4 regions of the Pseudomonas sp. JDS08PS003 genome follow, and region 3 is predicted to be linked to each of the others. Evidence: predicted binding sites of a transcription regulator. Region 3 holds the regulator's gene; each other region holds the start of a gene.
What was found. The regulator FliA, encoded in region 3, starts transcription of late flagellar genes. The targets are predictions, from matches to a motif close to CTAAAGTTTNNNNNNNNNNNGCCGNTAA.
Positions count from the first base shown of each region.

Region 1 (7,356 bases), 2.1 Mb from region 3:
GCGTTTGCTGCTACTGGCCGAAGAGCCTGTGTGGACAGCGTTGTTGCGCGAGTGTGTCGCTCCGTTGGGAGACTCGGTGGTATTGATCAGTGCTCCCACCTGGGAGTCGGTCAGTCGTTTGTTCGAAGACGATCGCAATGCGGTCCTGTTGACCATTCCACGCCTGCAGCCCGGTCCCGGGCGTTGCAGTTTGCCCACCATTCTATTGCTGGACCATGAGCCCTCGGTGGCCCCGGTGGGCGTCAGCGACTGGCTGGTGGGTTCCTGCCTGAGTACCGATGCCCTGCGCCGCTGCCTGCGTCATGTGCGTGAGCGCGGTGTGCTGGAAAACACCTTGCAACGCCTGGCCGAGCAGGACCCCCTGACCGGTATTGCCAACCGGCAGGGCTTTCAGACCCTGCTGGCCGCGCGGCTGGCGGAAAACGATGGTCGCGGCCTGGCCCTGGGGCACCTGGACCTGGATAACTTCCGTCACGCCAACGATGCCCTCGGCCACCAGGCCGGTGACCGGCTGATCCTGCAGGTGGTGTCGCGGCTCAAGAGCCAGCTGGAGGCCGGTGACCAACTGGCCCGCCTGGGCAGCGACGAGTTTGCCTTGCTGATCGACACCCGCCGCGCGCCGCAGCGTGCCGAATGGATGGCCGAACGCATCACCGAAGCCATGGCCGAACCCTATTGGGTCGACGGCGAAAGCCTGTTGATCGGCTGCAGCCTGGGGATTGCTCATGCCCGGGCCAATGCCGGCGCCGACCCGTTGATGTGGCATGCACATATCGCCATGCAGCAGGCCAAGAGCACCCAGGGTTGCACCTTTCATATCTTCAACGAGCGGATCAATCGCAACGCTCGCAGCCTTGCCGATCTGGAAAGCGAGCTGCGTCGGGCCTTGCGCCGTGACGAGCTGGAGCTGCATTACCAGCCGCGGCTGAACCTGCATGACGGCAAGATTGTCGGCCTCGAAGCCCTGGTGCGTTGGCGTCACGGCGAGCGCGGCCTGCTGCCTCCCAGCGAGTTTGTGCCCCTGGCGGAACAGAGCGGGCTGATCGTGCCCCTGGGCTACTGGGTGATTTCCCGTGCTCTACGAGACATGCAGGCCCTGCGCGAGCGCGGGCTGCCTTCGCTGCATATGGCGGTCAACCTGTCGTTCCGCCAGTTCCAGGACAGCCAGTTGCTCTCGACCCTGAGCCGGCTGATTGCCGAGCGCGGGGTTGAAGCCCAGTGGCTGGAGTTCGAGCTGACGGAAACCGCAGTGATGCGCCGCAGCGATCTGGTGAAGCAGACCATGGATGCCCTCGGGCGCCTGGGGGTGCGTTTTTCCCTGGACGACTTCGGTACCGGTTTCTCTTCCTTCGTCCACCTCAACAGCCTGCCGATCACCCTGCTCAAGGTCGACAAGAGCTTTGTCGGGGGCATGGAGCAGCGTGAAGAGAACCGCAAACTGGTGCACGCCATGATCAACCTGGCCCACAACCTCAATCTGGATGTGGTGGCCGAGGGGGTGGAAACCGCGGAGCAACTGGCGTTGCTGCGAGGCTTTGGCTGCGATCAGGTCCAGGGCTACCTGATCAGCAAGCCGCTGCCCCTGGCTGATCTGATGGAGTACCTGACGTTCGGCAGCAGCCAGCAGTCGCTGCAGGAAGGGACGCTTTAAGCGACTGATACCGGTGCTGATCCACCGCCTTGGGCGGCGGTGATCAGCTCCCTGTCAATCCGCGCTGCTGGTCTGAAGGTTCATCGCCGCTGCCACGGGCTCGCGCTTGATCATGCGGCGCATCCGCCACTCGAACGCCAGGGTCAGGCTGATGGCCGCGCAGGCCAGGCCCAGGGCCAGTCCCCACCAGACACCGGTCGGTCCCCAGTCCAGGGTAAAGGCCATCAGCCACGCCGAAGGGGCACCGATCAGCCAGTAGCAGCCCAGGCCCACCAGGAAGGTGGTCTTGGCATCCTTGAGGCCGCGGATCGCGCCCATGGCGATGGTCTGGGTGCCATCGAACAGCTCGAACCAGGCCGCCACCGCCAACAGGCTCACCGCCAGTTGAATCACCTCGGCGAAGGCCGGGTCATTGTGGTCCAGGAAGAGCCCGATCAACTGGTTGGGTAGCAGCCAGAAAATCATCGCGAACCCCAGCATCGCCACCGCGCCGAAGGCGATGCCGACCCGTCCGGCCAACCTTGCATCCAGCAGTTGTCCGGCACCGTAGTGCTGGCCGATGCGCATGGTGATGGCGTAGGAGATGCCAGCCGGCACCATGAACGCCACCGACACGATCTGCAGGGCGATCTGGTGCGCCGCCAACTGGGTGCTGCCCATGGTGCCCATGCACAGCGCGGCGAAGGCGAACAACCCGACTTCCACCGCATAGGTGCCGCCAATGGGCAGGCCCAGGCGCCACAGTTCCCGCAGGTAATAGGTGTTCAGCCGGGCCAGGCCCTGGCGCAACGGGTACGCGGCGTAGGCCGGATGGCGCTTGATGTGCCAGGCCAGTGCCAGCGCCATGCAGTTGGCGACGATGGCGGTCACCAGGCCGATGCCCACCAGGCCGAGTTTCGGCAGGCCGAACATGCCGGTGATCAATGCATAGTTGAGCAGGAAGTTGGCCACAGTCCCTGCCAGGCTGATGACCATCACCGGCGTCGCCCGGCCGATGGCGCTGGTAAAACCGCGCAAGGCCATGAAACTCAAGTAGCCGGGCAGGGCGAACGGCAGGATCAGCAGGAACTGGCCGGCGGCCTGGACGTTGCTTGGGGTCTGGCCGAACAGCAGCAACAGCGGTTTGAGGTTCCACAGCAGCAGGCCGGCGACCAGGGCCATGACCCAGGCCAGCCACAGGCCGGCCTGGGTCAGGCGGGCGGCGCCCTCGATGTCTCCGGCGCCCTGACGAATCGCCACCAGGGTGCCTACAGCGGCAATCACGCCGATGCAGAAAATCGAGACAAAGGAATAGCTGGCGGCGCCCAGACCGCCGCCGGCCAGCGCTTCGGGGCTGAGGCGGGCCATCATCAGGGTGTCGGTGAGTACCATCAGCATGTGCGCCAGCTGGGAGGCGATCAGCGGCCCCGCCAGCCGCAGGATGGCCCAGAGTTCGGTACGTGCTGGATGCTGCATGGTCATCAGGCTCGATCAGGGTAAAGTCGGGGAGAGCGCTGATTCTCGGCGCTTCTTGGCCATAGCACAAAGGGATAAAAATACTTGCTGGCATGATTAAAACTCATGCGAACGACTTTCTGGTAGCGTTGCGTCATTCCGCTGCCGGAGCGCATCCATGTCCCGCCGTCTTCCTCCTCTTTATGCCCTGCGTGCCTTTGAAGCAGCGGCGCGGCACAGCTCGTTCACCCGGGCGGCCGAGGAGCTGTCCATTACCCAGAGTGCTGTCAGCCGGCATATCCGCACCCTGGAGGAGCACTTCGCTTGCCGGCTGTTCCAGCGCAGTGGGCGCAATCTGCAACTGACCGAAGCGGCGCGTTTGCTGCTGCCGGGCATCCGCGAGGGCTTCGGTGCCCTGGAGCGGGCCTGCAATACCTTGCGGGCCGAAGACGACATCCTGCGCATGAAGGCGCCGTCGACCCTGACCATGCGCTGGTTGCTGGCGCGCCTCAGCCGTTTCCGCCATCTGCAGCCGGGCAACGAAGTGCAGCTCACCAGTGCCTGGATGGATGTGGATTCCGTGGACTTCAACCAGGAACCCTTCGACTGTGCGGTACTGCTGAGCAACGGACACTTTCCACCGGATTGGGAAGCCAGCTACCTGTTCCCGGAGTTACTGGTCCCGGTGGGCGCTCCGAATCTGCTCGAAGACCTGCCCTGGGATGTGGCGCGGCTGGCGGCCACGGAGTTGTTGCATCCGACTCCTGACCGGCGGGACTGGCGCAGTTGGCTGGAGCAGATGGGGCTCACGGATCAGGTTTCCCTCAAGGGCGGGCAGGTGTTCGACACTCTGGAGCTGGGGATGATTGCGGCGGCTCGGGGCTACGGCGTGTCCATGGGGGACCTGCTGATGGTGGCCGAGGATGTCGCTCAAGGTCGCTTGAGCCTGCCCTGGCCGACTGCCGTCGCCAGCGGCTTGAACTATTACCTGGTGTGGCCCAAGACCCGGCCGGGAGGTGAACGTTTGCGTCGTCTCAGCGACTTTCTCCAGGGTGAGGTCGAGGCGATGCAATTGCCTGCGGTAGAGCGCCTGGGCTGAAACGTTGAAGCACCCGGCCGGCAAGGTTGTGCACATATCCTTGCAAGACGCTCAAGTATTGCCCGGCGCCGCCGAATCCTAGGACATGGAACCAGCGTTCAGGAAGGTCCTAATTACTAAAAACACTTAGAAATATTGTTGCCGAGCGTGCCACTCGATCAGGATGATCCGCCTTCTCGGCCAGGAGCCATCATGTCCCAACCCCGTGCCCGGATAGCCTCCCAGCTAGGGCTTGCCCTTGCCCTGATACTCGCCCTGGTGATCAGCGGCAGTACCCTGTTTGCCCTGCGTTCTCTGGATTCGGCGAATCTCGACACCCGAGAAGAGCACTTGGCCAGCGAAGCGCGCCTGCTGGCGGACCAGCTCAACACCTTTCACAGCAGCCTGCGCGAAAGCACCCAGCGCCTCAGTGGCTTGTTTGAAAACCGCTTCAGCAGCGGCATGAGCCTGCATCCCGAACAACCGGTGACAGTGGCTGGGGTCCAGACCCCCGGGCTGCACCTGGGGGACATGGTGCTGAACAACAACTTCGAGGAAGTGGACGAGTTCAAGCAGATGACCGCCGGGGTGGCGACCCTGTTCGTGCGCAGCGGCGACGACTTCATTCGGGTCAGTACCTCCCTGAGCAAACAGGACGGCAGCCGGGCCATTGGCACCTTGCTCGACCACGCCCACCCGGCCTATCAGAAACTCATGGCGGGGCAGGGTTATGTTGGCCGGGCGCTGTTGTTCGAGCGCTTCTACATGACCCAGTACACCCCGGTGCTGGATCGTGCCGGCAAGGTGATTGCCGTGCTGTTCGTTGGTTTTGACTACACCGATGCGCAGAATGCCCAGTTCGACAATCTCAAGCGCTTCCGCATCGGACAGAGCGGCTCCCTGGCCTTGCTGGACGAGCAGCACAAGTGGCTGGTGCCGCCGGCGGGCGTGCAAGGCCTGGATCAGGCCGCGCAGGTCATGACCGATGCGGCGAAGGAGCCGGGCAAGGGGCGCTTCTGGAGCGACCAGGGCGAAGACTTCTACAGCCTGGCGGTGCCTTTTGCCGGTGGGCCCTGGGCGGTGGTGGCGAGCATGCCCAAGGCCGAGATCCGGGCGGTGACCTGGAGCGTCGGTATCCGTCTGGTGATCGGCAGCCTGTTGGCGATGTTGCTGGCGGTGGGCGCCACGGTCTGGCTGCTGCGCAGCAAGCTGGCACCCTTGAGTGATCTGGTGCGTCAGGCCCAGGCCCTGGGCGGTGGCGACCTGAGTGCGCGGTTGAATGTATCCAGCCACGATGAGATCGGCCAACTGGCTCGTAGCTTCAACCAGATGGGTGAAGCCTTGTCGACCATGGTCGAGCACATCCGCCGTTCTGCCGCTGAGGTCAACGGCCGGGCCCAGGCCTTGTCCGGCCTGTCCAGCGGTGCCTATGAGGGCATGGAGCAGCAGTCGGGCGAGATCACCAGCATGGCGGGGGCGGTGGAGGAGTTCAGCGCCACGTCGCTGAACATCGCTGACAATATGGGCAGCACTCAGCGCCTGGCCCAGGAAAACGCCCAGCAAACCCACATCGGCCGCGAGTCCATGGAACAGGCGTCATCGTCCCTTGAGCAGATTGCCGGGGCGCTCAACAGCACGGCTACGGTGATCAATACCCTGGGCCAACGCTCCCAGGAGATCGGCGGAATTGTCGGGGTGATCACTGCGATTGCTGACCAGACCAACCTGCTCGCTCTCAACGCCGCCATTGAGGCGGCCCGTGCCGGCGAGCAGGGTCGCGGCTTCGCCGTGGTGGCGGATGAGGTACGCAACCTGGCGTCGCGTACCCGCGAGGCCACGGACGAAATCTCGCAGATGATCAACAGCATCCAGCAGGAAACCGGCCACGCCATCGAAACCATGGAGCAGGGCAACCGACTGATGCAGGAAGGCTTGTCGCGCAACGCCGACGTGGCTTCGGCCCTGGCTCTGATCGACGAGCAGAGCCGCAGCGCCGGCGAGCAGTTCGCCGCCATCACCACGGCCACCCAGGAGCAGAGCAGCACCGCCACGGTGCTCAGCAGCAACCTGCAGAGCATTGCCCAGGCCAACAGCGAGCAACGGGAAGTGGTGTCCAACCTGGCAGTCACTGCCCGTGAACTGGAAACACTGGCCGCCGACCTGCGCCAGGAAGTCGACCGCTTCCGCTGACCGCGGCCATTTCACCCTGCAACCCTGGGTTGCAGGGTGAATGTTGCAATGACGCTTGATTCGACTAAAACAGATGAGCAGCGATTGGCCCTTCAAGGACTTCTCTTTCAGCAGGAGCTGGCATGACTCATCTCACTCGTTTTGTCCCGCGCGTACTCGCCCTGTCGGCACTGGTGTTCAGCCAGATGGCTCTCAGCGAGGAAAGCCCGGCGTTCATTGCCCCGGCGACCTGGAGCACGCCGTTCAACGGCATTGCCCAGGTGGCCTGCCATAACTGCTACGAGAAGCAATATGCGCGCACCTTCACCAGTGTGCTCGACAGTGTGCGCACCCTGGAACTGGACTTCTGGGATCAGCGCGATGCGGTGAGCGGCGGTTCACCCCGTCACTGGTTCGTGCGGCATAACCCCGGCACCCTGTTCCAGTCCGGCAATGACAACAACTGCACCGGCGACGGCACGGGCAAGAACGATCTCGAAGCCTGCCTGAACGACGTGAAGAACTGGAGCGACAATCACCCCGGGCATTTCCCCATCACGCTGATCCTGGACAAGAAGCAGGGCTGGTCCAAGGAAAGTTCGGGGCGCACACCGAAGGACTTCGATGAGCTGATGGCGCGGATTTTCCAGGGCAAGCTCTATACCCCCCCAGGACCTGGCAACGCACATAGGCAGCAGTGCCGGGGCCTTGCAAAAAAACCTCAAGGGCAAGTCCTGGCCCACCGCCAGCCAGCTGCAGGGCAAGGTCCTGCTGGTGCTCAATCACTCGGAGAACCAGAAGCTTTCCCAGTACGCCGAGGCCCGGACCTCCAGCGCCAAGGTGTTCATCTCACCGGTGACCAATGGCCAGAACGATGTCAGTGGCAAGGTCAGTGGCATGTCCGACCAGTCATCCGGCTATGTGGCCATGAACAATATGTCCAAGGGTGACAAGAAGTGGGCGACCCAGGCCTTTGCCTACAGCCACATCGGCCGGGTCTGGGGAGATGACGGGGTGTCTTTCA
Region 1 is NZ_CP120724.1:6,979,675-6,987,030, reverse strand. Features, by position in the region: gene P7C00_RS31345 (bifunctional diguanylate cyclase/phosphodiesterase) at 1-1,651, shown strand, start outside; gene P7C00_RS31340 (NorM family multidrug efflux MATE transporter) at 1,706-3,106, opposite strand; gene P7C00_RS31335 (LysR substrate-binding domain-containing protein) at 3,264-4,184, shown strand; gene P7C00_RS31330 (methyl-accepting chemotaxis protein) at 4,377-6,353, shown strand; gene P7C00_RS31325 (Ca2+-dependent phosphoinositide-specific phospholipase C) at 6,476-7,282, shown strand; gene P7C00_RS31320 (hypothetical protein) at 7,260-7,356, shown strand, end outside.
Region 1: a site for FliA is predicted at 4,235-4,262, ahead of P7C00_RS31330 (methyl-accepting chemotaxis protein). Genes of this name have one in related genera too.

Region 2 (7,356 bases), 1.8 Mb from region 3:
CGATAGGTCACTGCCAGGTCAGGCTGGGCGGCTTTCCACGCCTGGACCACGCTGTGGCTCAGTTGGCGCGATGCCGAGTTGTCACCCAGGATGCTGGAATCGATATGCAAAAGTTTCATGTGGGATCTCCAAGTGAGGACCGCCACTGGGCGATCGGATGCTGGCAATCCTACAGATGAATTCAATAGCTGATTAGTCGGCATAAATGCGATAGTTCGTCCCATCAGCAGGACAATCGAGCCCTTCCCCATGCAAGACCTCAACGATCTCTATTACTTCGCCAAGGTGGTGGAAGCCGGTGGCTTCGCCGCCGCCGGACGCCAATTGGGCATTCCCAAGTCGCGCCTGTCGCGGCGCATCGCCGAACTGGAAGAGCGTCTCAAGGCCCGGCTGCTGCAGCGCACAACCCGGCAGCTCAAGCTCACAGCCGTGGGCGAACGCTACCTGCGCCATTGCCAAGCCATGTTGCTGGAAGCGGAAATGGCCGACGAGGCCGTGGCCAGCATGGCCAGCGAGCCCCGAGGACGCCTGCGGGTGTCGAGCCCGGTGGGCCTGGCCCATGAATTGCTGACGCCACTGGTGAGCAGTTTTCTGGAGAAATACCCTCAGGTGCAGCTGGAGATGCTGTTGCTCAACCGCCGTGTCGATCTGGTGACCGAAGGCATAGATGTGGCGTTGCGGGTGCGTGAGCAAGGCGACGAAGATCCTTTGTTGGTCACCCGACGCCTGCGCCCGGCACAGACAGCGGTGGTCGCCTCGCCGGCCTTCCTGCGGGACAACCCGGTGACCCACCCGCAAGACCTGAGGCGCCTGCCGATACTGGGCGCCCTTGAGGCCGACCGCTTGGTGCACCTGCGGTTGCTGGATCAACAGGGCAACGCCTGCGACCTGGCCCTGGAAGCGCGCCTGGGCATCGATGACTTCATCGTCCGTCGCGCCTGTGCCCTCGCCGGCCTGGGCTGCACCGTACTGCCAATGCTGTACTGCGAGGCGGAACTGACCAGCGGTCAGCTGGTGCAACTACTGCCCCAGTGGTCACTGCCCGGCGGCTGGCTGCAAGCGGTGTATCCTCACCGCCGGGGTGTGCTGCCGGCCGTGCGGGCCTGGATCGAACACCTGAGTGAATCCTTCGAACGCTGTGGAGAACGTGCCCTGTGAAAGCCGCAACCCTTAATGAAGAGCAAGTGGCGCAATTCTGCCTGGGCCTGCCAGGCGCGCGGGAAGACTACAAATGGGGCGGCGTGCGAGTGTTCTCGATTGCCGGCAACAAGATGTTTGCGCTGCAGAACCTGCGGGGCGACTCCCTGGCTTTCAAGGTCGACCGGGAACTGTTTCTTGGCCATGTCGACCGTCCGGGCATTGCCCCGGCGCCCTATCTGGCCCGGGCTCACTGGATCATCATGCACAGCCCCTACCCGCTGGGGGCCGAGGAACTCAAGGCCTTGCTGCAAACGTCCCATCAATTAGTGGTGAGCAAGCTGCCCAAGCGCACCCAGGTCGGCCTGCTGCTCTAGAACAGGCTCAGCAGGCGGTTTTCCAGGAACAGCCGATCAATCCAATAGACCTGATGCAGGGCGACGATCAGCCAGAACAGCGTCTGATAGGACACCTTGCGGGTCTTGTGTCGCAACAGCTGCTGAGCCAGCAAGGCGCCGGGCCAGCCACCGGCCAGTTCCAGAGCGTGCAGGACCTTCTCCGGCGTGCGCTGCCCCTCGGCCCTGGCCCGACGCTTGTCGTGCCAGTACAGCAGGAAGGTCAGCAGGCTGACGGCGGCATAGGCGACCAGGGGGATGATCGAGATCCCTCGCCACCATAGAGACAACGAGCCGAACAACGGCAGTGCACACAGCAGGACAAAGACCAGCAACTTGAGCTTCAGGTTGTGGACACGCGCGCCGCTGCCGGCACGCGGTTCGCTACGGCCCGTCGTCACGGCTTGACCGCCGTCCAGTCAACCCAGCCGAACTGCCAGGTCGCCAGGATCAGCAGGCCGAAGGCGATGCGATACCAGGCAAACGCCGCATAACTGTGGCTGGCAATGAATTTCAGCAAGCCCTTGACCGCGATCATGGCGAAGATGAAGGCGGTGACGAAGCCGATGGCGAACACCGGGAAATCATCCGGCTGGAACAGGTGGCGGTACTTGTAGCCGGAGTAGACCGCGGCCCCCACCATGGTGGGCATGGCCAGGAAGAACGAAAACTCGGTGGCGGTCTTGCGCGACAAGCCGAACAGCAGCCCGCCAATGATGGTCGAGCCGGAACGCGAGGTGCCCGGGATCATCGCCAGGCACTGGGCACAGCCTACCTTGAGCGCGTCCTTCCAAGTGATTTCGTCCACCGTTTCGGCGTGTACCTGATGCTGCCGGCGCTCGGCCCACAACATGATGATGCCGCCGACCACCAGGGCCGTGGCCACGGTGATGGGGTTGAACAGGTAGGCGTGGATCAGGTCGGCGAAGATCACCCCCAGCACCACCGCCGGCAGGAAGGCGATCAACAAGTTGACGGTGAAGCGCTGGGCCTTGGGTTGTGTGGGCAAGCCCAGCACCACATCGAAGATCTTGCGGCGAAATTCCCAGACAACCGCGAGAATTGCCCCCAGCTGAATGATGATGTTGAAAGCCATCGCCCGCTCGCCCCCGAAGTCGAGCAAGTCGGCGACGATGATCTGGTGCCCGGTGCTGCTGATGGGTAAAAACTCGGTCAGGCCTTCGACAATCCCAAGTATCAATGCCTGCGCGGCGGTCCAAAGATCCATCAATCCCCCATAAGGCGATGCACCAGGCATGCCTCTTTTTTAAGTATTCAAAGCGTTCACTGCGACGAGCGTAGCCGAGATTTCGGCGCCCATAAGATCAACACAACTCCATGAAAATTCTGTGAAAACTTCAGAAAGGTTCAGGTTTTGCGCGAAGGCGCCGAAATCCTAACAGACAGGCGCAAAATACGCCGCGATGTTATTGGACTTCCGTAGGGTTGGCGCTCGAAGGCAGGCGTGCTTGGATGCTCACGGCCTTTTATGACAAGAACAAGAATCTGGAGTGACCGGATGATGAATAGCTTACGCAAGATGTCCATCAGTCAGCGCTTGTGGCTGATCCTGATCGTGGCGGTGCTGACCCTGGTGACCCTGGGCGTGATGATGCTCAAGCAGATTCATGGTGACCTGTACCAGGCCAAGGCGCAGAAAACCCAACACGTGGTACAGACCGCCGCCGGTGTATTGAACTACTACCAGGGCCTGGAGGCCGCCGGCAGCCTGAGCCGCGAACAGGCGCAGAAGCAGGCGCTGCAGGTGATTCGCGGGCTGCGCTACAACCAGAACGACTACTTCTGGATCAACGATCTGACGCCGGTGATGATCATGCACCCGGCCAACCCCAAGCTCGACGGACAAAACCTTGCGGCAGTCAAGGACCCGGACGGCTTCGAGGTGTTCAACGAAATGGTGGCCCTGGCCAAAAGCAAGGGCGCCGGCATGGTGGACTACCGCTGGCCCAAGCCCGGGGCCGAGCAGCCGGTGCAGAAGACCTCCTATATCCAGCTGTTCCAGCCCTGGGGCTGGATCATCGGTTCCGGGGTCTACATCGATGACCTGCAACAGGAGTTCTATGCCCAGGTACTGCGGGCCTCTTCCATCGGCCTGGTGATTGCCCTGCTGATGGCCGGGCTGGTGGTACTGATAGTGCGCAGCATCGTCAGCCCACTGCGCGAAACCGTACACGCCATGGCCAATATCGCCAGCGGCGAAAGCGACCTGACCCGCAGCCTGGATACCCACGGCCAGGATGAAGTCACCGAGCTGGCCCGGCACTTCAACGGTTTCACCGCCAAATTGCGTGGCGTGGTCACGCAGTTACAGACCAGCGCCGCCGCTCTGGAACAATCCTCCAGCGAGTTGGGCAGCAATGCCACCGAGGCCCAGGAGCGTAGCCAGCAACAGTCCCAGCAGATGGAACAGGTGGCCGCGGCCATCAGTCAGGTCACCAGTGGCGTTCAGGATGTCGCGAAGAACGCCGAGCACGCCGCCGGTGAAGTGCGCGAGGCCGAAGCCCAGGCCCAGCAAGGCCAGGTCAATATCGACGGCAGCCTGCAACAGATCGAACAACTGTCGGGCACCATCGACCAGGCGGTGGAAGTGATCCGCACCCTGGCGGCAGAAAGCACCCAGATCGGCACCGTGCTGGAAGTGATCCGCTCCATTGCCGAACAGACCAACCTGCTGGCCCTGAACGCCGCCATCGAAGCGGCCCGGGCCGGGGAGCAAGGCCGGGGTTTTGCCGTGGTGGCCGACGAGGTGCGCCTGCTGGCCCAGCGCACCCAGCAATCGACCGCGGAAATCCAGGGCATGATCGAGCGCCTGCAGAATCACTCGGAAGCGGCGGTCAAGGTGATTGGCGACAGCAGCCGCGCGTCCCAGTTGACCATCGAGCAGGCGGGCCTGGCCGGGGCCAGCCTCAACGCCATCGGCCAGGCCCTGCGCACCCTCAACGGCCTGAACGCCTCGATTGCCAGCGCCACCCTGCAACAGGCCCATGTGGTGGAAGACATCAACCACAACGTCGGTCAGGCAGCTGGCCTGTCCCAGGGCACGGCTCTGGCGGCCCAACACTCCAGCGCCGCCAGCCGCCACCTCAAGGAGCTGTCGGAACAGCTCAACAACCTGCTGCGCCAGTTCCGCGTCTGAGTCACCACAGGGTCATGGCCCCGGGCTAACGCCCAGGGCCCAGACTGGGTACAATCCGCCCCCTCCTCCACTTCCCCAAGGAACCGCCATGTCCGGGCTTGAACTGTTTGCCGCTGCGCTAGGCGTCATCGCCGTCTGGCTGACGGTCAAACAGAATCCCTGGTGCTGGCCCATCGGCCTGGTCATGGTGTTGCTCTACAGCTGGATCTTCTACGAGGTCAAACTCTATTCCGACATGCTGCTGCAGGTGGTCTACGCCGTGCTGCAGCTTTATGGCTGGTGGCAGTGGACCCGGGGCGGCGAGCAGCATCAGGGGCGCCCGGTCAGCCAGCTGCAGGCCGTTGGCTTGCTCCAGGGCCTGGCCCTCGGCGCGCTGGGCAGCCTGTTATTGGGGGCGGCCATGGCCCACTGGACCGATGCCGCGCAACCCTGGCTCGACGCCGCCCTGACCGCCTTCAGCCTGGTGGCCCAATGGTGGATGGCACAGAAGCGCGTGCAGTGCTGGCCGCTGTGGATCGCCGTGGATGTGATCTTCGTCGGTCTGTTCCTCTACAAGGAGCTGTACCTGACCGCGGCGCTCTATGCCCTGTTCACCCTGCTGGCAGTCCAGGGCTGGCGCACCTGGCGCGCCGACCCGGCGTTGCAGTCGTGAAGGTACTGGTACTGACCGGCCCCGAATCCAGTGGCAAAAGCTGGCTGGCGGCCGAGCTGCAAAAGCACTTCGGCGGCATCCAGGTGGGTGAGTACGTGCGCCACTTCATTGAGCAGGAGCGCCGCGATACCTGCCTGGCGGACATCCCCGAGATCGCCCGTGGCCAGTTGGCATGGGAGGACCAGGCCCGGGCCCGGCAACCCGCCCTACTGATTCTCGACACGCACCTGCTGAGCAACCTGCTGTGGAGCCGGACCCTGTTCGGCGATTGCCCGTCGTGGCTGGAGCCCCAGTTGCTGGCCCGGCATTACCACCTGCACCTGTTGCTGTCCCCGGAGGATGTGGCCTGGAGCGACGACGGCCAGCGCTGCCAGCCGCAACTGGCGCAACGCCAGGCCTTCTTCGAAGCCACACGGCAATGGCTGGACCTGCACGCGCAACCTTACCGAGTCATTCGCGGTGATTGGCAGGAGCGCCGGCAGCAGGCCTTCGCCCTGGTCCAGCAACTGCTGCTGGACTGATCCCGTAGCGGGCGCGTGCGCCCCCCAACGTGTCCATTCCTGAAACACCTCCCTGGCGATCAGGCCGCCATTTTCCGGGGCCCGGCCAACTGTCGGCGAAACTGTTGCGCTACTGATACACCCCCGCAGCAACCCCCGTTCCAGAGCATTGTCCCGGTTATGGCCAATGGCCGTCGGCGGCGTCTGTCTCAATCCTGAAACACCTGCTGCGCCCTTCCCCTCTGCATTTTCACAAGCCCTTGATTCTGCAAAAGAAATCAAAAGCGGCACGGCTTCTGCTCTCTCCCTCTCAACGCTGACTAGGGCCAGCACTGAGAAGAAGGAATACCGCCGTGGGGACTCTGAACCAAAGTTTCACCCGCCTACTGCTGATCGGCTGTGCCGTCAGCGCGGTGTCCAGCCTTCCGGTTCTGGCGGCGGGGAATGGCGAGATCATCATCCAACGCACCGTACAGGCACAGCCCATTGGCCGTGCGCCTCTGCAAAAAGATCCCAATCCCATATCGGTCAATACCAACCCTTCGGCTTTGGTCAATCAAATGACCGGCAATGAAATGACCGATGGCGATTTCGCCGGGATCAGGACCGGCTCGCTGATCCGCGGCACCGTGCTGTCCGGCAACAACGGTGTACCGGGGATGAATGTCCTGAGCAACAGCAATAGCAATGGCCTGCCCGGCATGGCGGTCGGTCATGGTGGCGGCGCCGGGGCCAGCATTTCCGGCTCGATCAATCGGAGCATCAACGCCGGCATGGCTCCCTTGAACAATATCGGGGGCCAATAAGATGAATCGCTCAGTCCTGCTCCTTGCCTTGCTCGCCTGCTCCGGGGCCATGGCCGACTCTGCCAGTCAAGTCGCCGACACCTCCAGCATCCAGAACTCCGGCGCCGGCTACACCGGCAACTTCAACGTCAACCAGGCAGCCGGCGACCAGCAACAACAGACCAACGTGCGGGCCATTGCCATCGGCACCAACGCCACGGCCACCACCAGCATCACCCAACGCATCACCACGCCAGCCGACCGCTCGGTCAATGCCAGCAGCACCATCGGCGGCAACTCTTTCAGCAACGGCAGCGGCGCACTGGGCGTGAACCAGTCGGCCGGGGCCAACAACCAGATGGCCAATGCCCTGCGGATCAGCATCAGCGCCAATCCGCAAAGCATTGACGACAGCGCCCTGTCCCAACAGAACGTGGCGCTGTTACCAAACTCGGGAGCAACTGGCACTCAACAAGGCAGCCGCCAGGTCGTTACCAGCGACCAGGCCTTCACCGGCAGCCGCGGAGTGATTCAGGTGAACCAGAGTGCCGGGGTGGGGAACCGCATGGCTAACACCCTGAGTATCCGGGTCGCAGATTGACCCCTCGTAGTGCAATTAGAAAGTACCAACACTTAACCAACTAATAAGCACCGGAGAAACACCATGAAACCTACAATGGCTCTCAAACCACTGGTTTTCGCACTGGCCGCAGTCATGGCAATGGCCGCC
Region 2 is NZ_CP120724.1:3,780,813-3,788,168, forward strand. Features, by position in the region: gene P7C00_RS16880 (FMN-dependent NADH-azoreductase) at 1-119, opposite strand, end outside; gene P7C00_RS16885 (LysR substrate-binding domain-containing protein) at 250-1,158, shown strand; gene P7C00_RS16890 (MmcQ/YjbR family DNA-binding protein) at 1,155-1,514, shown strand; gene P7C00_RS16895 (DUF1294 domain-containing protein) at 1,511-1,933, opposite strand; gene P7C00_RS16900 (undecaprenyl-diphosphate phosphatase) at 1,930-2,760, opposite strand; gene P7C00_RS16905 (methyl-accepting chemotaxis protein) at 3,055-4,689, shown strand; gene pnuC (nicotinamide riboside transporter PnuC) at 4,778-5,341, shown strand; gene P7C00_RS16915 (AAA family ATPase) at 5,338-5,862, shown strand; gene P7C00_RS16920 (hypothetical protein) at 6,195-6,647, shown strand; gene P7C00_RS16925 (adhesin) at 6,649-7,227, shown strand; gene P7C00_RS16930 (heme utilization protein) at 7,291-7,356, shown strand, end outside.
Region 2: a site for FliA is predicted at 2,900-2,927, ahead of P7C00_RS16905 (methyl-accepting chemotaxis protein). Genes of this name have one in related genera too.

Region 3 (7,356 bases):
AATTGGTCCAGCAAGGCCTCGAATTCGTCGTCGGTGATTTCGTCGCCACCGGCGGCTGCGCCAGGCGTGGCGTTGGCCGCAGCCGGGGCCACCGCATCGGCGGCGAACTGGCCTTTACCGTGCAGTTGGTCCAGCAGCGACTCGAACTCGGCGTCAGTGATTTCATCGCTGGCCGGCTCGCCCGCAGCCACTGGAGCAGCGGCAGGCGCAGCCTCGGCGTCGGCCTTGGCGGCATTCAGCGAATCGAGCAGCAATTCGAATTCGTTATCGGTGATATCCCCGCCCTGGGCCTCAGGCTCGGCAACGGGTTCAGCCACCTCTTCCACAACAGGCGCTGGAGCCTCGGCACCGGCGGGTTCGGCCAGGCGCGCCAAGGCGGCCAGCAGTTCCGGTGTCGCGGCAGTAATTTCGGTGCGCTCACGGACCTGGCTGAACATGCCGTTCACCGCGTCCAGAGCCTCAAGCACCACGTCCATCAGTTCCGAGTCGACTCGCCGCTCACCCTTGCGCAGGATGTCGAAGACGTTCTCGGCGATGTGGCAGCACTCCACCAGCTCATTGAGCTGGAGGAAGCCGGCGCCCCCTTTAACAGTGTGAAAACCGCGAAAAATTGCATTGAGCAAGTCCGCATCATCTGGCCGGCTTTCCAGCTCGACCAGTTGTTCGGACAGTTGCTCTAGAATCTCGCCGGCCTCAACCAGGAAATCCTGAAGGATCTCTTCATCGGCGCCGAAGCTCATTAATGGGTGCTCCTAGAATCCAAGGCTGGAAAGCAAATCGTCTACATCGTCCTGACCGGACATAACGTCTTCCCGTTTATCGGCATGAATCTGCGGACCTTCACCCTTGGCGAGATGTTTTTGCGGATCTTTTTCAGCGAGGATCGATTCACGGTCATGTTCGATGCCGGCGAAACGATCGACCTGGCTGGCCATCAAGACGAGTTTGAGCAGATTGCTTTCGACTTCCGTGACCAACTGGGTCACACGCTTGATCACCTGACCGGTCAGGTCCTGGTAATCCTGCGCCAGCAGAATGTCGTTGAGGTGGCCCGATACGGTGCGGGTTTCCTGCTCGCTGCGCGTCAGGAAACTGTCGACCCGGCGTGCCAGTTCGCGAAACTCTTCAGCGCCGACCTCACGCCGCATAAAGCGCCCCCAGTCTGCGCTCAAGGCCTGGGCTTCAGTGCTCAGGCCGTTGACCAACGGGGTGCTGCTCTCTACCAGGTCCATGGTGCGGTTGGCTGCGGCTTCCGTGAGCCGGACCACATAGGACAGGCGCTCAGTGGCATCCGTGATCTGTGAAACTTCCTCGGCTTGCGGCATGTGCGGGTCAATCTGGAAATTGACGATTGCGCTATGCAGCTCGCGGGTGAGCTTGCCCACTTCCTGATACAGGCCGCGGTCACGGGTCTGATTGAGCTCATGGATCAATTGCACCGCTTCGCCGAACCTGCCCTTTTCAAGGCTTTCGACCAGTTCCAGCGCATGTTTTTTCAGGGTCGACTCAAAGTCGCCCAGTGAAGATTCGTTATGCTCCATAGCTCCCCCGTGGCGGAATGGCTACGCGTCTCAACCGATGCGTTCGAAGATTTTTTCGATCTTCTCTTTCAACGCCTGAGCCGTGAATGGTTTGACGACATAGCCGTTTACGCCGGCCTGGGCAGCTTCGATGATCTGCTCGCGCTTGGCTTCAGCAGTAACCATCAATACCGGCAGGTGCTTGAGTTTTTCATCGGCACGCACGTGGCGCAGCAGGTCGATACCGGTCATGCCCGGCATGTTCCAGTCTGTTACCAGAAAGTCGATGCTCCCGCTGTTGAGTACCGGAATGGCAGTGGTGCCATCGTCGGCCTCGACCGTGTTGGTGAAACCCAGATCACGCAACAGGTTTTTTATGATCCGCCGCATCGTTGAAAAGTCATCAACGATGAGGATTTTCATGTTCTTGTCCAATTCGACCTCCAAGCAGTCTTAAACGCATCCAGCACCTGAACGCGCCATTCAATCAATTCGGCATAACACACAACGACTGCATGGAGCACATACCGCAAGACCGGTGCAGCGCTTGCTTCACCGGTCCTGATCGCAGTGTCCCCACACTGCCTGTCAGCGCGCTCGCCACTCCCCCAAACGCCCCCGCAAGCGGGCTGCGCACTGGCTGTGTAACTGGCTGACCCGCGACTCGCTGACCCCCAGGACCTCACCGATTTCCTTGAGGTTCAGCTCTTCGTCGTAGTACAGCGCCAACACCAGTCGCTCGCGCTCCGGCAAATTGGCAATCGCATCCGCCAACGCAGCCTGGAAGCGTTCATCCTCCAGGTCCCGTGACGGCTCGAGATGAGCACTGGCGCCATCCTCATGCAGCCCTTCATGTTCGCCGTCCTGCAACAGGTCGTCGAAACTGAACAGGCGGCTGCCCAAGGTGTCGTTCAAAATCCCGTAATAATCGTCGAGACTCAATTGAAGTTCGGCCGCAACCTCGTGATCTTTAGCGTCACGACCGGTTTTAGCTTCAATTGCGCGAATGGCATCACTGACCATGCGCGTATTACGGTGCACCGAACGCGGTGCCCAATCGCCTTTGCGAACCTCGTCGAGCATCGCCCCACGGATACGGATACCCGCGTAGGTTTCGAAACTCGCTCCCTTGCTCGCGTCGTATTTGGTCGACACTTCGAGCAAACCGATCATCCCGGCCTGAATCAGGTCTTCCACCTGAACACTGGCCGGCAACCGCGCCAGCAGGTGATAGGCAATACGCTTGACCAGGGGCGCGTAGCGCTCGATCAGTTCGTATTGGCTGTCACGTGCCGACTTCTTGTAGAGGTTGTAGCCGCTGGCAGTCATAGCACCGGTCCCGCTGTTTGATGCACTAGCCGCTCGACAAAAAACTCCAGATGCCCGCGTGGGTTCGCTGGCAACGGCCAGGTATCGACTTTTTGCGCGATGGCCTTGAACGCCAATGCACACTTCGAACGAGGAAAGGCTTCATAGACCGCACGCTGCTTTTGCACGGCCTTGCGTACGCTTTCGTCGTAGGGAACTGCGCCGACGTATTGTAAGGCCACGTCCAGGAAGCGATCCGTGACCTTGGTCAATTTTGCAAACAGGTTGCGCCCTTCCTGAGGGCTCTGGGCCATGTTGGCCAAGACCCGGAAACGGTTCATGCCATAGTCGCGGTTGAGCAGTTTGATCAGCGCGTAGGCGTCGGTGATGGAGGTCGGTTCGTCACAGACCACCAGCAACACTTCCTGGGCCGCGCGGACGAAACTGACTACCGAGTCACCAATACCTGCAGCGGTGTCGATCACCAGTACATCGAGATTGTCGCCGATGTCGCTGAAGGCCTGGATCAGACCGGCGTGCTGGGCGGGGCTCAGGTGCACCATGCTTTGGGTACCCGAAGCGGCCGGAACGATGCGAATGCCGCCAGGCCCCTGGAGCAGCACGTCGCGCAGCTCACAGCGCCCTTCGATGACATCCGCCAGGGTGCGCTTGGGGGTCAGACCCAACAGGACATCGACGTTGGCCAGTCCCAGATCGGCGTCCAGCAGCAAGACTCGCCGGCCGAGCTCAGCCAGAGCCAGGGACAAGTTCACTGACACATTAGTCTTGCCGACGCCACCTTTGCCGCCGGTCACCGCAATCACCTGTACGGGATGCATGCTGCCCATGTTCTTTCTTTACCTTGTCTTACTTAGACGGGGCCACATAACTGGCTGCGCGTTCACCATTGGAACAATGCATGGCAGACCATCGATGTAGATACACTGCAATCTATTCATGTCTACCTCAGCCGACCCGCTTGGTCGGGCTGTGATAGAGGTCAGCGAACATGTCGGCCATGGCTTCTTCGCTGGGTTCTTCCTGCATCTGCACGCTGACAGCGCGACTCACCAACTGGTGCCGGCGAGGCAGGTGCAAATCGTCGGGAATCCGTGGACCATCGGTGAGATAGGCCACCGGCAATTCGTGACTGATGGCCAGGCTCAAGACCTCGCCAAGACTGGCTGTTTCATCCAGTTTAGTCAGGATGCAACCGGCCAGACCGCAGCGCTTGTAGCTGTGGTAGGCAGCGGTCAGCACCTGCTTCTGGCTGGTGGTGGCCAGTACCAGGTAATTCTTCGCCCGAATCCCACGACCGGCCAGGCTTTCCAGTTGCATGCGCAACGCCGGGTCGCTGGCTTGCAGGCCGGCGGTGTCGATCAATACCACGCGCTTGCGCAGCAGCGGGTCCAGGGCCTGAGCCAGGGACTGGCCTGGATCGACATGGGTCACCGACACATTGAGGATACGCCCCAGGGTCTTGAGCTGCTCCTGGGCGCCAATACGGAAGCTGTCCATGCTCACCAGAGCGATGTTCTGCGCGCCGTACTTGAGGACATAGCGCGCTGCCAGTTTGGCCAGGGTGGTGGTCTTGCCCATGCCGGCAGGGCCGACCATGGCGATCACGCCACCCTCTTCAAGCGGCTCGACTTCCGGGGTCTGGATCATCCGCGCCAGGTGTGCCAGCAACATGCGCCAGGCCTGGCGAGGCTCGTCGATTTCGCTGATCAGTGCCAGCAGGTCGCGAGACAGCGGGCCGGAGAGGCCGATGCGCTGCAGGCGACGCCAGAGGTTGGCCTGCTCGGGGCGACTGCCCTGCAACTGGCTCCAGGCAAGAGAGCCCAGTTGCACTTCCAGCAGCTCGCGCAGACCGTTGAGTTCGAAACGCATGGAGTCCAGAGCCCGATTATCGGGCGCCGGAGCAGCAGGAGCCGGCGCCGGGCGCGGACGCTCGGTCAGGGTCGGCTCGATCAGCGGCTCGGCGGCAGTCAATGGCAGACCGGCGAACAACTGGCGATTGGTGATCGAGGCGCTGTCGCCCTCGCCCCGCAGGCTCAGCTCGGCCTGGGCGGTGACGATCCGCGACTGGGTCTTGCGCAACTCGTCCTCGAGTTCCATGTTCGGAACCCGTGGCGACAACGCCGACAACTTGTAATCCAGCGCAGCCGTCAGCTCGACCCCCCCGGCAATCCGCCGGTTGCCGATAATGGCAGCTTCAGCGCCCAATTCATCACGAACCAGTTTCATGGCCTGACGCATATCGGCGGCGAAAAAACGCTTAACTTGCATAACCCACTACCTCAGCCGTTGGGCCCTACTGTCGCAACGATGGTCACTTGCTTGTTGTCGGGAATTTCCTGGTACGCCAACACATGCAACCCGGGAACGGCGAGACGCCCGAACCGCGAGAGCATGGCGCGGACCGGACCCGCTACCAACAGAATCACCGGTTGACCTTGCATCTCTTGACGCTGCGCCGCATCGATCAGCGAACGTTGCAGCTTTTCAGCCATGCTTGGCTCCAGCAGAACGCCTTCTTCCTGGCCTTGTCCTGCCTTCTGCAAACTGCTGAGCAAAATTTGTTCCAACCTTGGCTCCAAGGTGATCACTGGCAGCTCAGACTCAGTACCTACAATGCTTTGGACGATGGCGCGAGACAATCCGACCCGAACCGCGGCAACCAAAGCGGCAGTATCTTGACTCTTGGCGGCATTGTTGGCGATAGCCTCGGCAATGCTGCGGATATCCCGTACCGGCACCTGTTCGGCCAGCAGCGCCTGCAAAACCTTGAGCAACTGCGACAACGACAGCACACCCGGCACCAACTCCTCCGCCAGCTTCGGCGAACTCTTGGCCAGCAACTGCATCAGCTGCTGCACTTCCTCGTGACCGATCAGCTCGCTGGAGTGCTTGTACAGAATCTGGTTCAAGTGGGTGGCGACCACGGTACTGGCATCCACCACGGTGTAGCCGAGGGACTGCGCCTGAGGCCGCTGGCTGATTTCGATCCACACCGCCTCCAGGCCGAAGGCCGGGTCACGGGCAGAGATACCGTTGAGGGTGCCGTAGACCTGCCCGGGGTTGATCGCCAATTCGCGATCCGGATAGATCTCGGCCTCCGCCAGGATCACCCCCATCAGAGTCAGGCGATAGGCACTGGGGGCCAGGTCCAGGTTGTCACGGATATGCACAGTGGGCATGAGGAAGCCCAGGTCCTGGGAGAGCTTCTTGCGCACCCCCTTGATCCGCGCCAGCAGCTGTCCGCCCTGGTTGCGATCCACCAGGGGAATCAGGCGGTAGCCAACTTCCAGACCGATCATGTCGATCGGGGTCACATCGTCCCAACCCAGCTCCTTGGTTTCCATGGCCCGAGCCGGAGAAGGCAGCAGGTCCTGCTGACGCTGGACCTCTTCCAGAGCCTGGACCTTGACCAGATTCTGCTTTCTCCAGACCAGATAAGCCGCACCGCCAGCCACCGCTGCCAGGCTGAGGAAGGAGAAGTGCGGCATGCCCGGCACCAACCCCATCACCGCCATCAGGCCCGCGGCCACCGCCAGCGCCTTGGGCGAGGCGAACATCTGCCGGTTGATCTGCTTGCCCATTTCTTCGGAACCCGAAGCACGCGTCACCATGATGGCGGCCGCAGTGGACAGCAGCAGCGATGGCAGTTGCGCCACCAAACCGTCACCGATGGTCAGCAAGGCATAGACCTTGCCGGCGTCGGCAAAGGTCATGTTGTGCTGGAAGATACCGACCGCCATACCGCCGATCAGGTTGATGAAGAGGATCAGCAGGCCGGCGATGGCGTCGCCGCGAACGAACTTGCTGGCACCGTCCATGGAGCCGTAGAACTCGGCTTCCTGGGCCACCTCCAGACGACGCAGCTTGGCCTGATTCTGATCGATCAGGCCGGCGTTGAGGTCGGCGTCGATGGCCATCTGTTTGCCGGGCATGGCATCCAGGGTGAAGCGCGCGCTCACCTCGGAGATGCGTCCGGCACCCTTGGTCACCACCACGAAGTTGATGATCATGAGGATCGCAAAGACCACGATACCCACGACATAGTTACCGCCGATCACCACCTCACCGAAGGCCTGGATCACCTTACCGGCCGCGGCATGGCCTTCCTGGCCGTGGAGCATCACCACTCGGGTCGAGGCCACGTTGAGTGCCAACCGCAGCAAGGTGGCCACCAGCAGAATGGTCGGGAACACCGCGAAATCCAGCGGTCGCAGGGCGTACACGCAGACCAGCAGGACCACAATCGACAGGGCGATGTTGAAGGTGAAGAACACATCCAGCAGGAACGCCGGCACTGGCAGCATCATCATGGCCAGCATGACCAACAGCAGCACAGGTACACCCAGGTTGCCTCGACCGAGGTCGACCAGGTTACTGCGAGCCGTGTTGATTAACTGAGAGCGATCCACCGATTTACCCCGTTCCGTAAAGCAAACTTTTGACGCCTGAAGCGGCTCGGGGCTGCTACTGCAAGAAGCCTTCCAACTTTGCCGCAGCGGCGCAATCG
Region 3 is NZ_CP120724.1:2,002,619-2,009,974, reverse strand. Features, by position in the region: gene P7C00_RS09135 (chemotaxis protein CheA) at 1-740, opposite strand, end outside; gene P7C00_RS09130 (protein phosphatase CheZ) at 753-1,541, opposite strand; gene P7C00_RS09125 (chemotaxis response regulator CheY) at 1,572-1,943, opposite strand; gene fliA (RNA polymerase sigma factor FliA) at 2,109-2,849, opposite strand; gene fleN (flagellar synthesis regulator FleN) at 2,846-3,676, opposite strand; gene flhF (flagellar biosynthesis protein FlhF) at 3,795-5,117, opposite strand; gene flhA (flagellar biosynthesis protein FlhA) at 5,129-7,258, opposite strand.

Region 4 (7,356 bases), 1.3 Mb from region 3:
TGAGCGCGCTGCCCGCGCCGCCAAACGCGAGTCCTCCGCCGTAGAGGCGCTAGAGGGGGGCGACTTGGGCCCGGAACAGACCGGACTGGTCATTGCTCACTTCGGCGTACAGGTCGAGGTCGAGGCCCGGGAAGGCGAGCTGGCCGGCCAAGTGTTCCGCTGCTACCTGCGAGCCAACCTGCCGGCCCTGGTGACCGGTGATCAGGTGGTCTGGCGCGCCGGCAATCAAGGCATCGGGGTAATCGTCGCGCAATTGCCGCGCAGCACCGAGCTGTGCCGACCGGACAGCCGTGGCCAGCTCAAGCCGGTGGCCGCCAACGTCGACATGATCGTGATCGTGTTTGCCCCCGTGCCCGAGCCCCATGCCAATCTTATCGACCGCTACCTGGTTGCCGCCGAGCACGCCGGGATCCGGCCGTTGCTGCTGCTGAACAAGGCCGACCTGATCGACGAGCAGAACGCCCCAGCGCTCAACGCGTTGCTGGCGGTCTATCGCCAGCTGGGCTATCCGCTGCTGGAAGTCTCGGCCCACCACGGCGACGGCATGGAGCAACTGCAAGGCTTGCTGGACGGGCGCATCAGCGTATTCGTGGGGCAATCGGGGGTGGGCAAGTCATCTTTGGTGAATAGCCTGCTGCCGGAAGTCGAAACCCGGGTCGGCCCGCTGTCGGAATACTCCGGACAGGGCACCCACACCACCACAACTGCGCGACTGTTCCACTTCCCGGGCGGCGGTGAACTGATCGACTCCCCCGGTATCCGGGAATTCGGCCTGGGGCATGTCAGCCGCGCCGATGTCGAAGCCGGCTTCATTGAGTTCAACGACTTGCTGGGCACCTGCCGTTTCCGCGACTGCAAGCACGATCGCGAGCCGGGCTGTGCACTGCTCAAGGCTCTGGAAGACGGGCGCATCCAGCAGCAACGGATGAACAGCTACCGTTCGATCCTCGCCAGCCTGCCAGACAGCAGCTACTGAACCCACCGCCGTAGAAACAACAAGGCCGCGATCTTCGCGGCCTTGTTGTTTGTCACCTGACAGTTCCCGGTGCGGCCGCTGGGGTCGCAGGCTGGGACGCCGGCGCAACCGGCTTGGGAGCCGGCGCCTGGCCGGCCGATCCCTGCTCATCCATCTTCAATACACCATCCTCGAAGATGTTCATGCGCTGGCGCACTTCATGGGCCGGCAATGGCTCGCTGCCCGGCGGCAAGGCATTCGGATCCGCCGCCGCACCCGGCACTTCACCTGGCGCCCCACTCCCCTGATTGGGCACTGGAGCGTTGGGATCCGTCTGCTCGCCTTCAATGGCGCGCTGGGCCTTCTTGGTCAGCACCACAATGTCGATCCGCCGGTTGACCGGGTTGAACGGATTCTTGCGGTCGAACAGCGCCGAGGAGGCAAAACCCACCACCCGCGCCACTTGCGGATCGGGATAACCGCCAGCCACCAGAGCCCGACGCGCAGCGTTGGCACGGTTGGCGGACAGTTCCCAGTTGCCGAACTCACCGCTGCCGGCATAAGGCGTGGCATCGGTATGGCCGCTGATGCTGATCTTGTTCGGCACCGCCTTGATGGTGTCGGCCATGGCCAGCAGGATGTCTTCGAAATACGGCTTCAGACGGGCGCTGCCAGAGTCGAACATCGGCCGGTTCTCGGCATCCATGATCTGGATCCGCAAGCCGTCCGGAGTGATTTCGAAGAGGATCTGATCCTTGAACTTCTGCAGCTGGGGATTCTCTTCAACCTTGTTCTGCAACTCTTGCAGCAGCAGTTCGAGACGCTCGCGCTCAACCTGCTCGGCCATGCCCTCCACCTGATCGGCATCCACCGTGACCTTGTCCGGCTGCGGCTGGGACTTGATCTCGGGGTTGAGGGTGTTGTCCGGCGCCAGCTCAGGAGAGCCGCCCAGGTCGATGATGTAGGGCGTGCCGCTTTCCGAGAAGCCGATCGGGTCCTTGAAGTAACCGGCGATGGCGATCTTCTGTTCCGGGGTCGCGGTGGACAAGAGCCACAGCACCAGGAAGAACGCCATCATCGCCGTGGCGAAGTCGGCGAAGGCGATTTTCCAGGCGCCCCCGTGATGTCCGCCAGCGAAGCGCTTGACGCGCTTGATGATAATCGGCTGATTATTTTCCATGACTTAGCGACCGCGAACCGCTTGTTCCAGCTCGGCGAAGCTAGGACGGTGCGCCGGGTACAGAACCTTGCGCCCAAACTCCACCGCCAGGGACGGCGGCATGCCGGAAGCCGAAGCTACCAGGGACGCCTTGATGGCTTCGTAGACGTTCAGTTCTTCCTTGGCATCGTGGGCCAGGGAATGGGCCAGCGGGCCGAAGAAACCATAGGCCGCGAGAATACCGAAGAAGGTACCTACCAGCGCCGCACCTACGTGCAGGCCGATGGACTTCTGGTCGCCGTCGCCCAGGGAGGCCATGGTCACCACGATCCCCAGTACCGCCGCAACGATACCGAAGCCCGGCATGCCGTCGGCAATCCCGTTGACCGCATGAGAAGGATGCTCAAGGTCTTCCTTGAGGCTGAACAGCTCCATGTCGAACAGGCCTTCCAGCTCGTGGGGAGCCATGTTGCCGGAGGACATGATGCGCAGGTAGTCACAGACAAAAGCGGTCATGCGTTCGTCTTTGAGCACTGCCGGATACTTGGCGAAAATCGGGCTGGCGGCAGCGTCCTCGATGTCCCCTTCGATGGCCATCATGCCTTCGCGACGACTTTTGTTGAGTATCTCGTAGATCAGACCCAGCACTTCCAGATAGAAGGTGTGGGTGAAGCGCGAGCTGAACATGCCCAGGGATTTCTTGACGACGTGCATCGTCATGTAGCCCGGGTTGGCCTGGAGGAATGCGCCAAAGGCAGCACCGCCAATGATCAGAACCTCGAAGGGCTGGATCAGTGCCGCGATTTTGCCGTGTGAAAGCACGTATCCGCCGAGCACGCTCGCGAATACGACGATGATGCCGATAATTTTAGCCATAGGTAGGAGAGTACTTATTGAGTCGGGTTCAAGGTCATATTCGGAAGTTCTTAAAACTCTTCTTCTACTTATCGGCAAAACTGCGCCAGACTATAGCCAGTTAAGGCGAAAAGCCAGTTTGGCCCGCTCTGGGCGTGTTCACAGCAGACGATGATTGCGCCCGACCATGTCTAATGAAACCAACGTCCCACATTCCCCGCCCGCCTCTCTCGACGCCTGGGTAAAGCTCCTCAATGGCGTGCGCTTGCCCGTGCCGCAAGCCAGTCATGATCGAGTGTGCAAAGCCATCGCCAACAATCGCAGTTCGCTACGCGACATTGCCGAACTGATGCAAAACAGCCCGGCGCTGGCCTTGAGTGTGATCCGCGAAGCCAATCGACACTCCCACGGCAGCATGAGCGAACCGGCAGAAAACCTGGAGGTCGCGGTCAACCGCCTGGGACTCAAGCGCACCGAAGAACTGCTCGAGCAACTGCCCACCCTGCCAGAGCAACAGATCCCCCAGGCACTGCGTCAGTTGCAACTGATCAGCCAGCACGCCACCCAGCAAGCCAACGGTTTTTTCGCCGGGCGCCTGGCACGACTGTGGCAGGACATTCACTGGGGCAGCCTGCTGTTTCTCTCGCCACTGTGGGCCATGGCCCTGGTCTACCCCAAGCTCGTGGAAGAATGGGAACTGCGGGTCATCTATAAGCACGAGTCGGCTCGCCAGGTAGAAATGCAACTGTTCGGTGTTCGGCTGATGGAGTTGTGCCAGGCCCTGGTCCATGCCTGGCACTTGCCGATCTGGGTGCAGCAGGGTTATCGCCTGCTGACCCAGGAGCAGCATCAACTGGCCAAGGTCATGCTGATCGCCCGCGACAGCGAACATCCGCTGCGCCAGCAACAACGCCTGGATGCGGACCCGGACCTGCAGCGCTGGCTGAACCAGCCGGCCAACTGCGTCCTGCTGGCCAACGGCCTGGCCCTGGCGGCGCAGCATTCCTGGAACAACGCTCATGGCCGACGCTGGCAAAACCTCACCGGCCTGTACCTGCAAATGCCGGTCGCACAGGTCCAGCAACAGCTGCACCAGCAGGCGGCAACCAGTGCCCGCAATGACAGCCAGCCCGATCTCTGGCACCCGGCCCAGGCCCTGATCTGGCCCTGGGATGTGCGGCGCCTGCACAACGGCGAACAGCCGGCACCGGCTCCGACAGCCGAGGAGCTGGCCAAATGGCGCAAGCTCTGCGGCGAACTTCTACTGGAGCCCAGCCCATTCACCAATGCCGTGCACCTCACCGGCTTTGCCCGAGATGCCCTGGTGGCCTGCGGCATGCATCGAGTGCTGCTACTGATGGTCGACCGCAGCCAGAGCCACCTGCGGGTGCAGCAACTGTATGGTCTGCCCCAGGAAACAGCAGGGCTGACACTGCAGGCCAAGCAGAGCACGGTGCTGCAACGCCTGCTGGAAAAGTCTGCCCAGGTGCGTCTGACGCCGGTCAACAATGGGCAGTTTTCCGCCCACCTGCCAACTTCCTTGCGCCAGTTGTTTCGGGGCGAACACCTGCTAATACGCTCCCTGTCGTGCAACGGCCGGGTACTGATGCTGGCCGTGGCCGATCAGGGTGGTGTTCCCTTCTCGGAAATCAGCGTCCAGGCGTTCGGCAAGACCGCTCAGTGCATCGAAAAAGCCTTGCATAGCTTTACCAACCGCAGCCAATGACGCTTGCGCTACAATCCTTCCCTTTGTGCCCTGGGGACCTGACATGTCTGACCTCTCTGGCTTGCCGCTGGTCATCGAACCGAGCGACTTGCTCGCCCGCCTTGACGCCCGCGAACTGATCCTGGTCGACCTGACCAGCGCTGCCCGCTATGCAACCGGGCATATTCCCGGGGCGCGCTTCGTCGATCCCAAACGCACTCAACTCGGCCAGGCTCCCGCCCCTGGACTGCTGCCGCCGCAGACCGCTCTCGAAGCACTGTTCGGCGAACTCGGACACAACCCTGACGCGGTCTACGTGGTCTATGACGACGAAGGCGGTGGCTGGGCCGGCCGCTTCATCTGGCTGCTGGACGTGATCGGCCACACTGGCTACCACTACCTGGACGGCGGCCTGCCGGCCTGGCTGGCAGAAAGCCTGCCGGTGACCACCGAAGTACCGGCCGCGGCAGGCCGCCCAGTGCCGCTGACCCTGCATGACGAACCCACCGCCACCCGCGAATACCTGCAAAGCCGCCTCGGTGCAGCCGACCTTGCAATCTGGGACGCCCGCGGACCGTTGGAATACTCCGGGGAGAAAGTCCTGGCCGCCAAGGGCGGACACATTCCCGGCGCGGTGAACTTCGAGTGGACCGCCGGCATGGACCAGGCGCGTCATCTGCGCATTCGCCGCGACATGCCGCAGATCCTCGCGGATCTAGGCATCAGCAAAGACAAAGAAGTGATCACCCACTGCCAGACCCACCACCGCTCGGGCTTCACCTATCTGGTGGCCAAGGCGCTGGGCTACCCGCGGGTCAAGGGCTACGCCGGTTCCTGGGGCGAATGGGGCAATCATCCCGATACGCCCGTAGAGATTTAAGGTTTTTAAGGACACCCAATGAAAAAGCGTTTGTTCATCCTCAGCCAGTACCTGCTGCCTCATCACCTGCTGTCGCGCCTGGCCGGCTGCATTGCCGAGTGCCGCGTGCGCTGGTTCAAGAATGCGTTCACCAGCTGGTTCGCCAAGCAGTACCAAGTGAACATGTCCGAAGCCCAAGTGGAGGACGTAACGGCCTACGAACATTTCAATGCCTTCTTCACTCGCGCCCTGAAAGAGGGCGCACGACCGCTGGACCCGACCCCTGGGGCAATCCTCAGCCCCGCCGACGGAGCCATCAGCCAACTGGGTCCGATCGAGCACGGCCGGGTATTCCAGGCCAAGGGCCACAGCTACAGCGTACTGGAACTGCTGGGTGGCGATCCGGCCCTGGCCGCGCCTTTCATGGGCGGCGACTTCGCCACCGTCTACCTGTCGCCCAAGGATTACCACCGGGTGCACATGCCCCTGGCCGGCACCCTACGGGAAATGGTCTACGTGCCTGGACGGATCTTCTCGGTCAACCAGACCACCGCCGAGAACGTCCCGGAACTGTTCGCCCGCAACGAGCGCGTGGTGTGCATTTTCGACACCGAGCGCGGCCCGATGGCGCTGGTACTGGTCGGCGCAATGATTGTCGCTTCGATCGAAACCGTCTGGGCCGGCCTGGTAACGCCGCCCAAGCGCGAGCTCAAGACCGTTCGCTACGACGAAGCGGCCCGTGCCCCGATCCATCTGGAAAAAGGCGCAGAGATGGGTCGCTTCAAACTGGGCTCCACGGCAATCGTGCTGTTTGGCCCGGATCAGGTGCAGTGGGCTGAAGAACTGGCCGCCGGTTCGCCAGTGCGTATGGGCCAGGGTCTGGGTCTACCCAAGGCTTGAGGCCTGAATGCCGGACACAAAAAACGCCGCTGATCAGCGGCGTTTTTTATCGGCGGGGATTTTTCCCGGCGACTCAGAGCTGCCCGTCGCGATCGCGGAAACCCAGCAGATAAAGCACGCCATCCAGGCCCAGGGTCGAGATCGCCTGCTTGGCCGATTGCTTGACCAGCGGCTTGGCACGGAAGGCCACGCCCAAGCCGGCAATTCCCAGCATCGGCAAGTCGTTGGCGCCGTCACCCACAGCGATGGTCTGCTCCAGACGCAGGCCTTCCTTGTGGGCCAGCTCGCGCAGCAGATCGGCTTTGCGCTGAGCGTCGACAATCGGCTCGATGGCGACGCCGGTAACCTTACCGTCCACCACCTCGAGTTCGTTGGCGAACACGTAGTCGATACCCAGCTTGGCTTGCAACTGCTTGGCGAAATAGGTGAAGCCACCAGAGAGAATCGCGGTCTTGTAACCCAGGCGCTTAAGCTCGGCGAACAGGGTTTCAGCACCCTCGGTCAGGCGCAGGGAAGCGCCGATGGAGTCCAGCACGCTGACGTCCAGGCCCTTGAGCAAGGCCAGGCGCTCCTTGAAGCTGGCACGGAAATCCAGCTCGCCGGCCATGGCCCGCTCGGTGATTTCTGCCACCCGCTCACCCACCCCAGCCGCCTTGGCCAGTTCGTCGATGACTTCGGCCTCGATCAGGGTCGAGTCCATATCGAACACCGCCAAGCGCCGGTTGCGGCGAAACAGCGAATCTTCCTGGAAGGCGATATCGACGTTCAGCTCCTGGGCCACACTAAGGAACTCGGCGCGCAGGGCTTGCGGATCGGCGGCCTCGCCACGCACCGAGAACTCGATGCAACCCTTGCCCTGATCCGCTGGCATATCCAAGGGCATGCGCCCGGACAGCCGATCGATATGGTCGATGTTCAAGCCG
Region 4 is NZ_CP120724.1:725,646-733,001, reverse strand. Features, by position in the region: gene rsgA (small ribosomal subunit biogenesis GTPase RsgA) at 1-976, shown strand, start outside; gene motB (flagellar motor protein MotB) at 1,029-2,135, opposite strand; gene motA (flagellar motor stator protein MotA) at 2,139-2,990, opposite strand; gene P7C00_RS03285 (HDOD domain-containing protein) at 3,157-4,695, shown strand; gene rhdA (thiosulfate sulfurtransferase) at 4,739-5,554, shown strand; gene asd (archaetidylserine decarboxylase) at 5,573-6,433, shown strand; gene serB (phosphoserine phosphatase SerB) at 6,507-7,356, opposite strand, start outside.
Region 4: a site for FliA is predicted at 3,059-3,086, ahead of motA (flagellar motor stator protein MotA). Genes of this name have one in related genera too.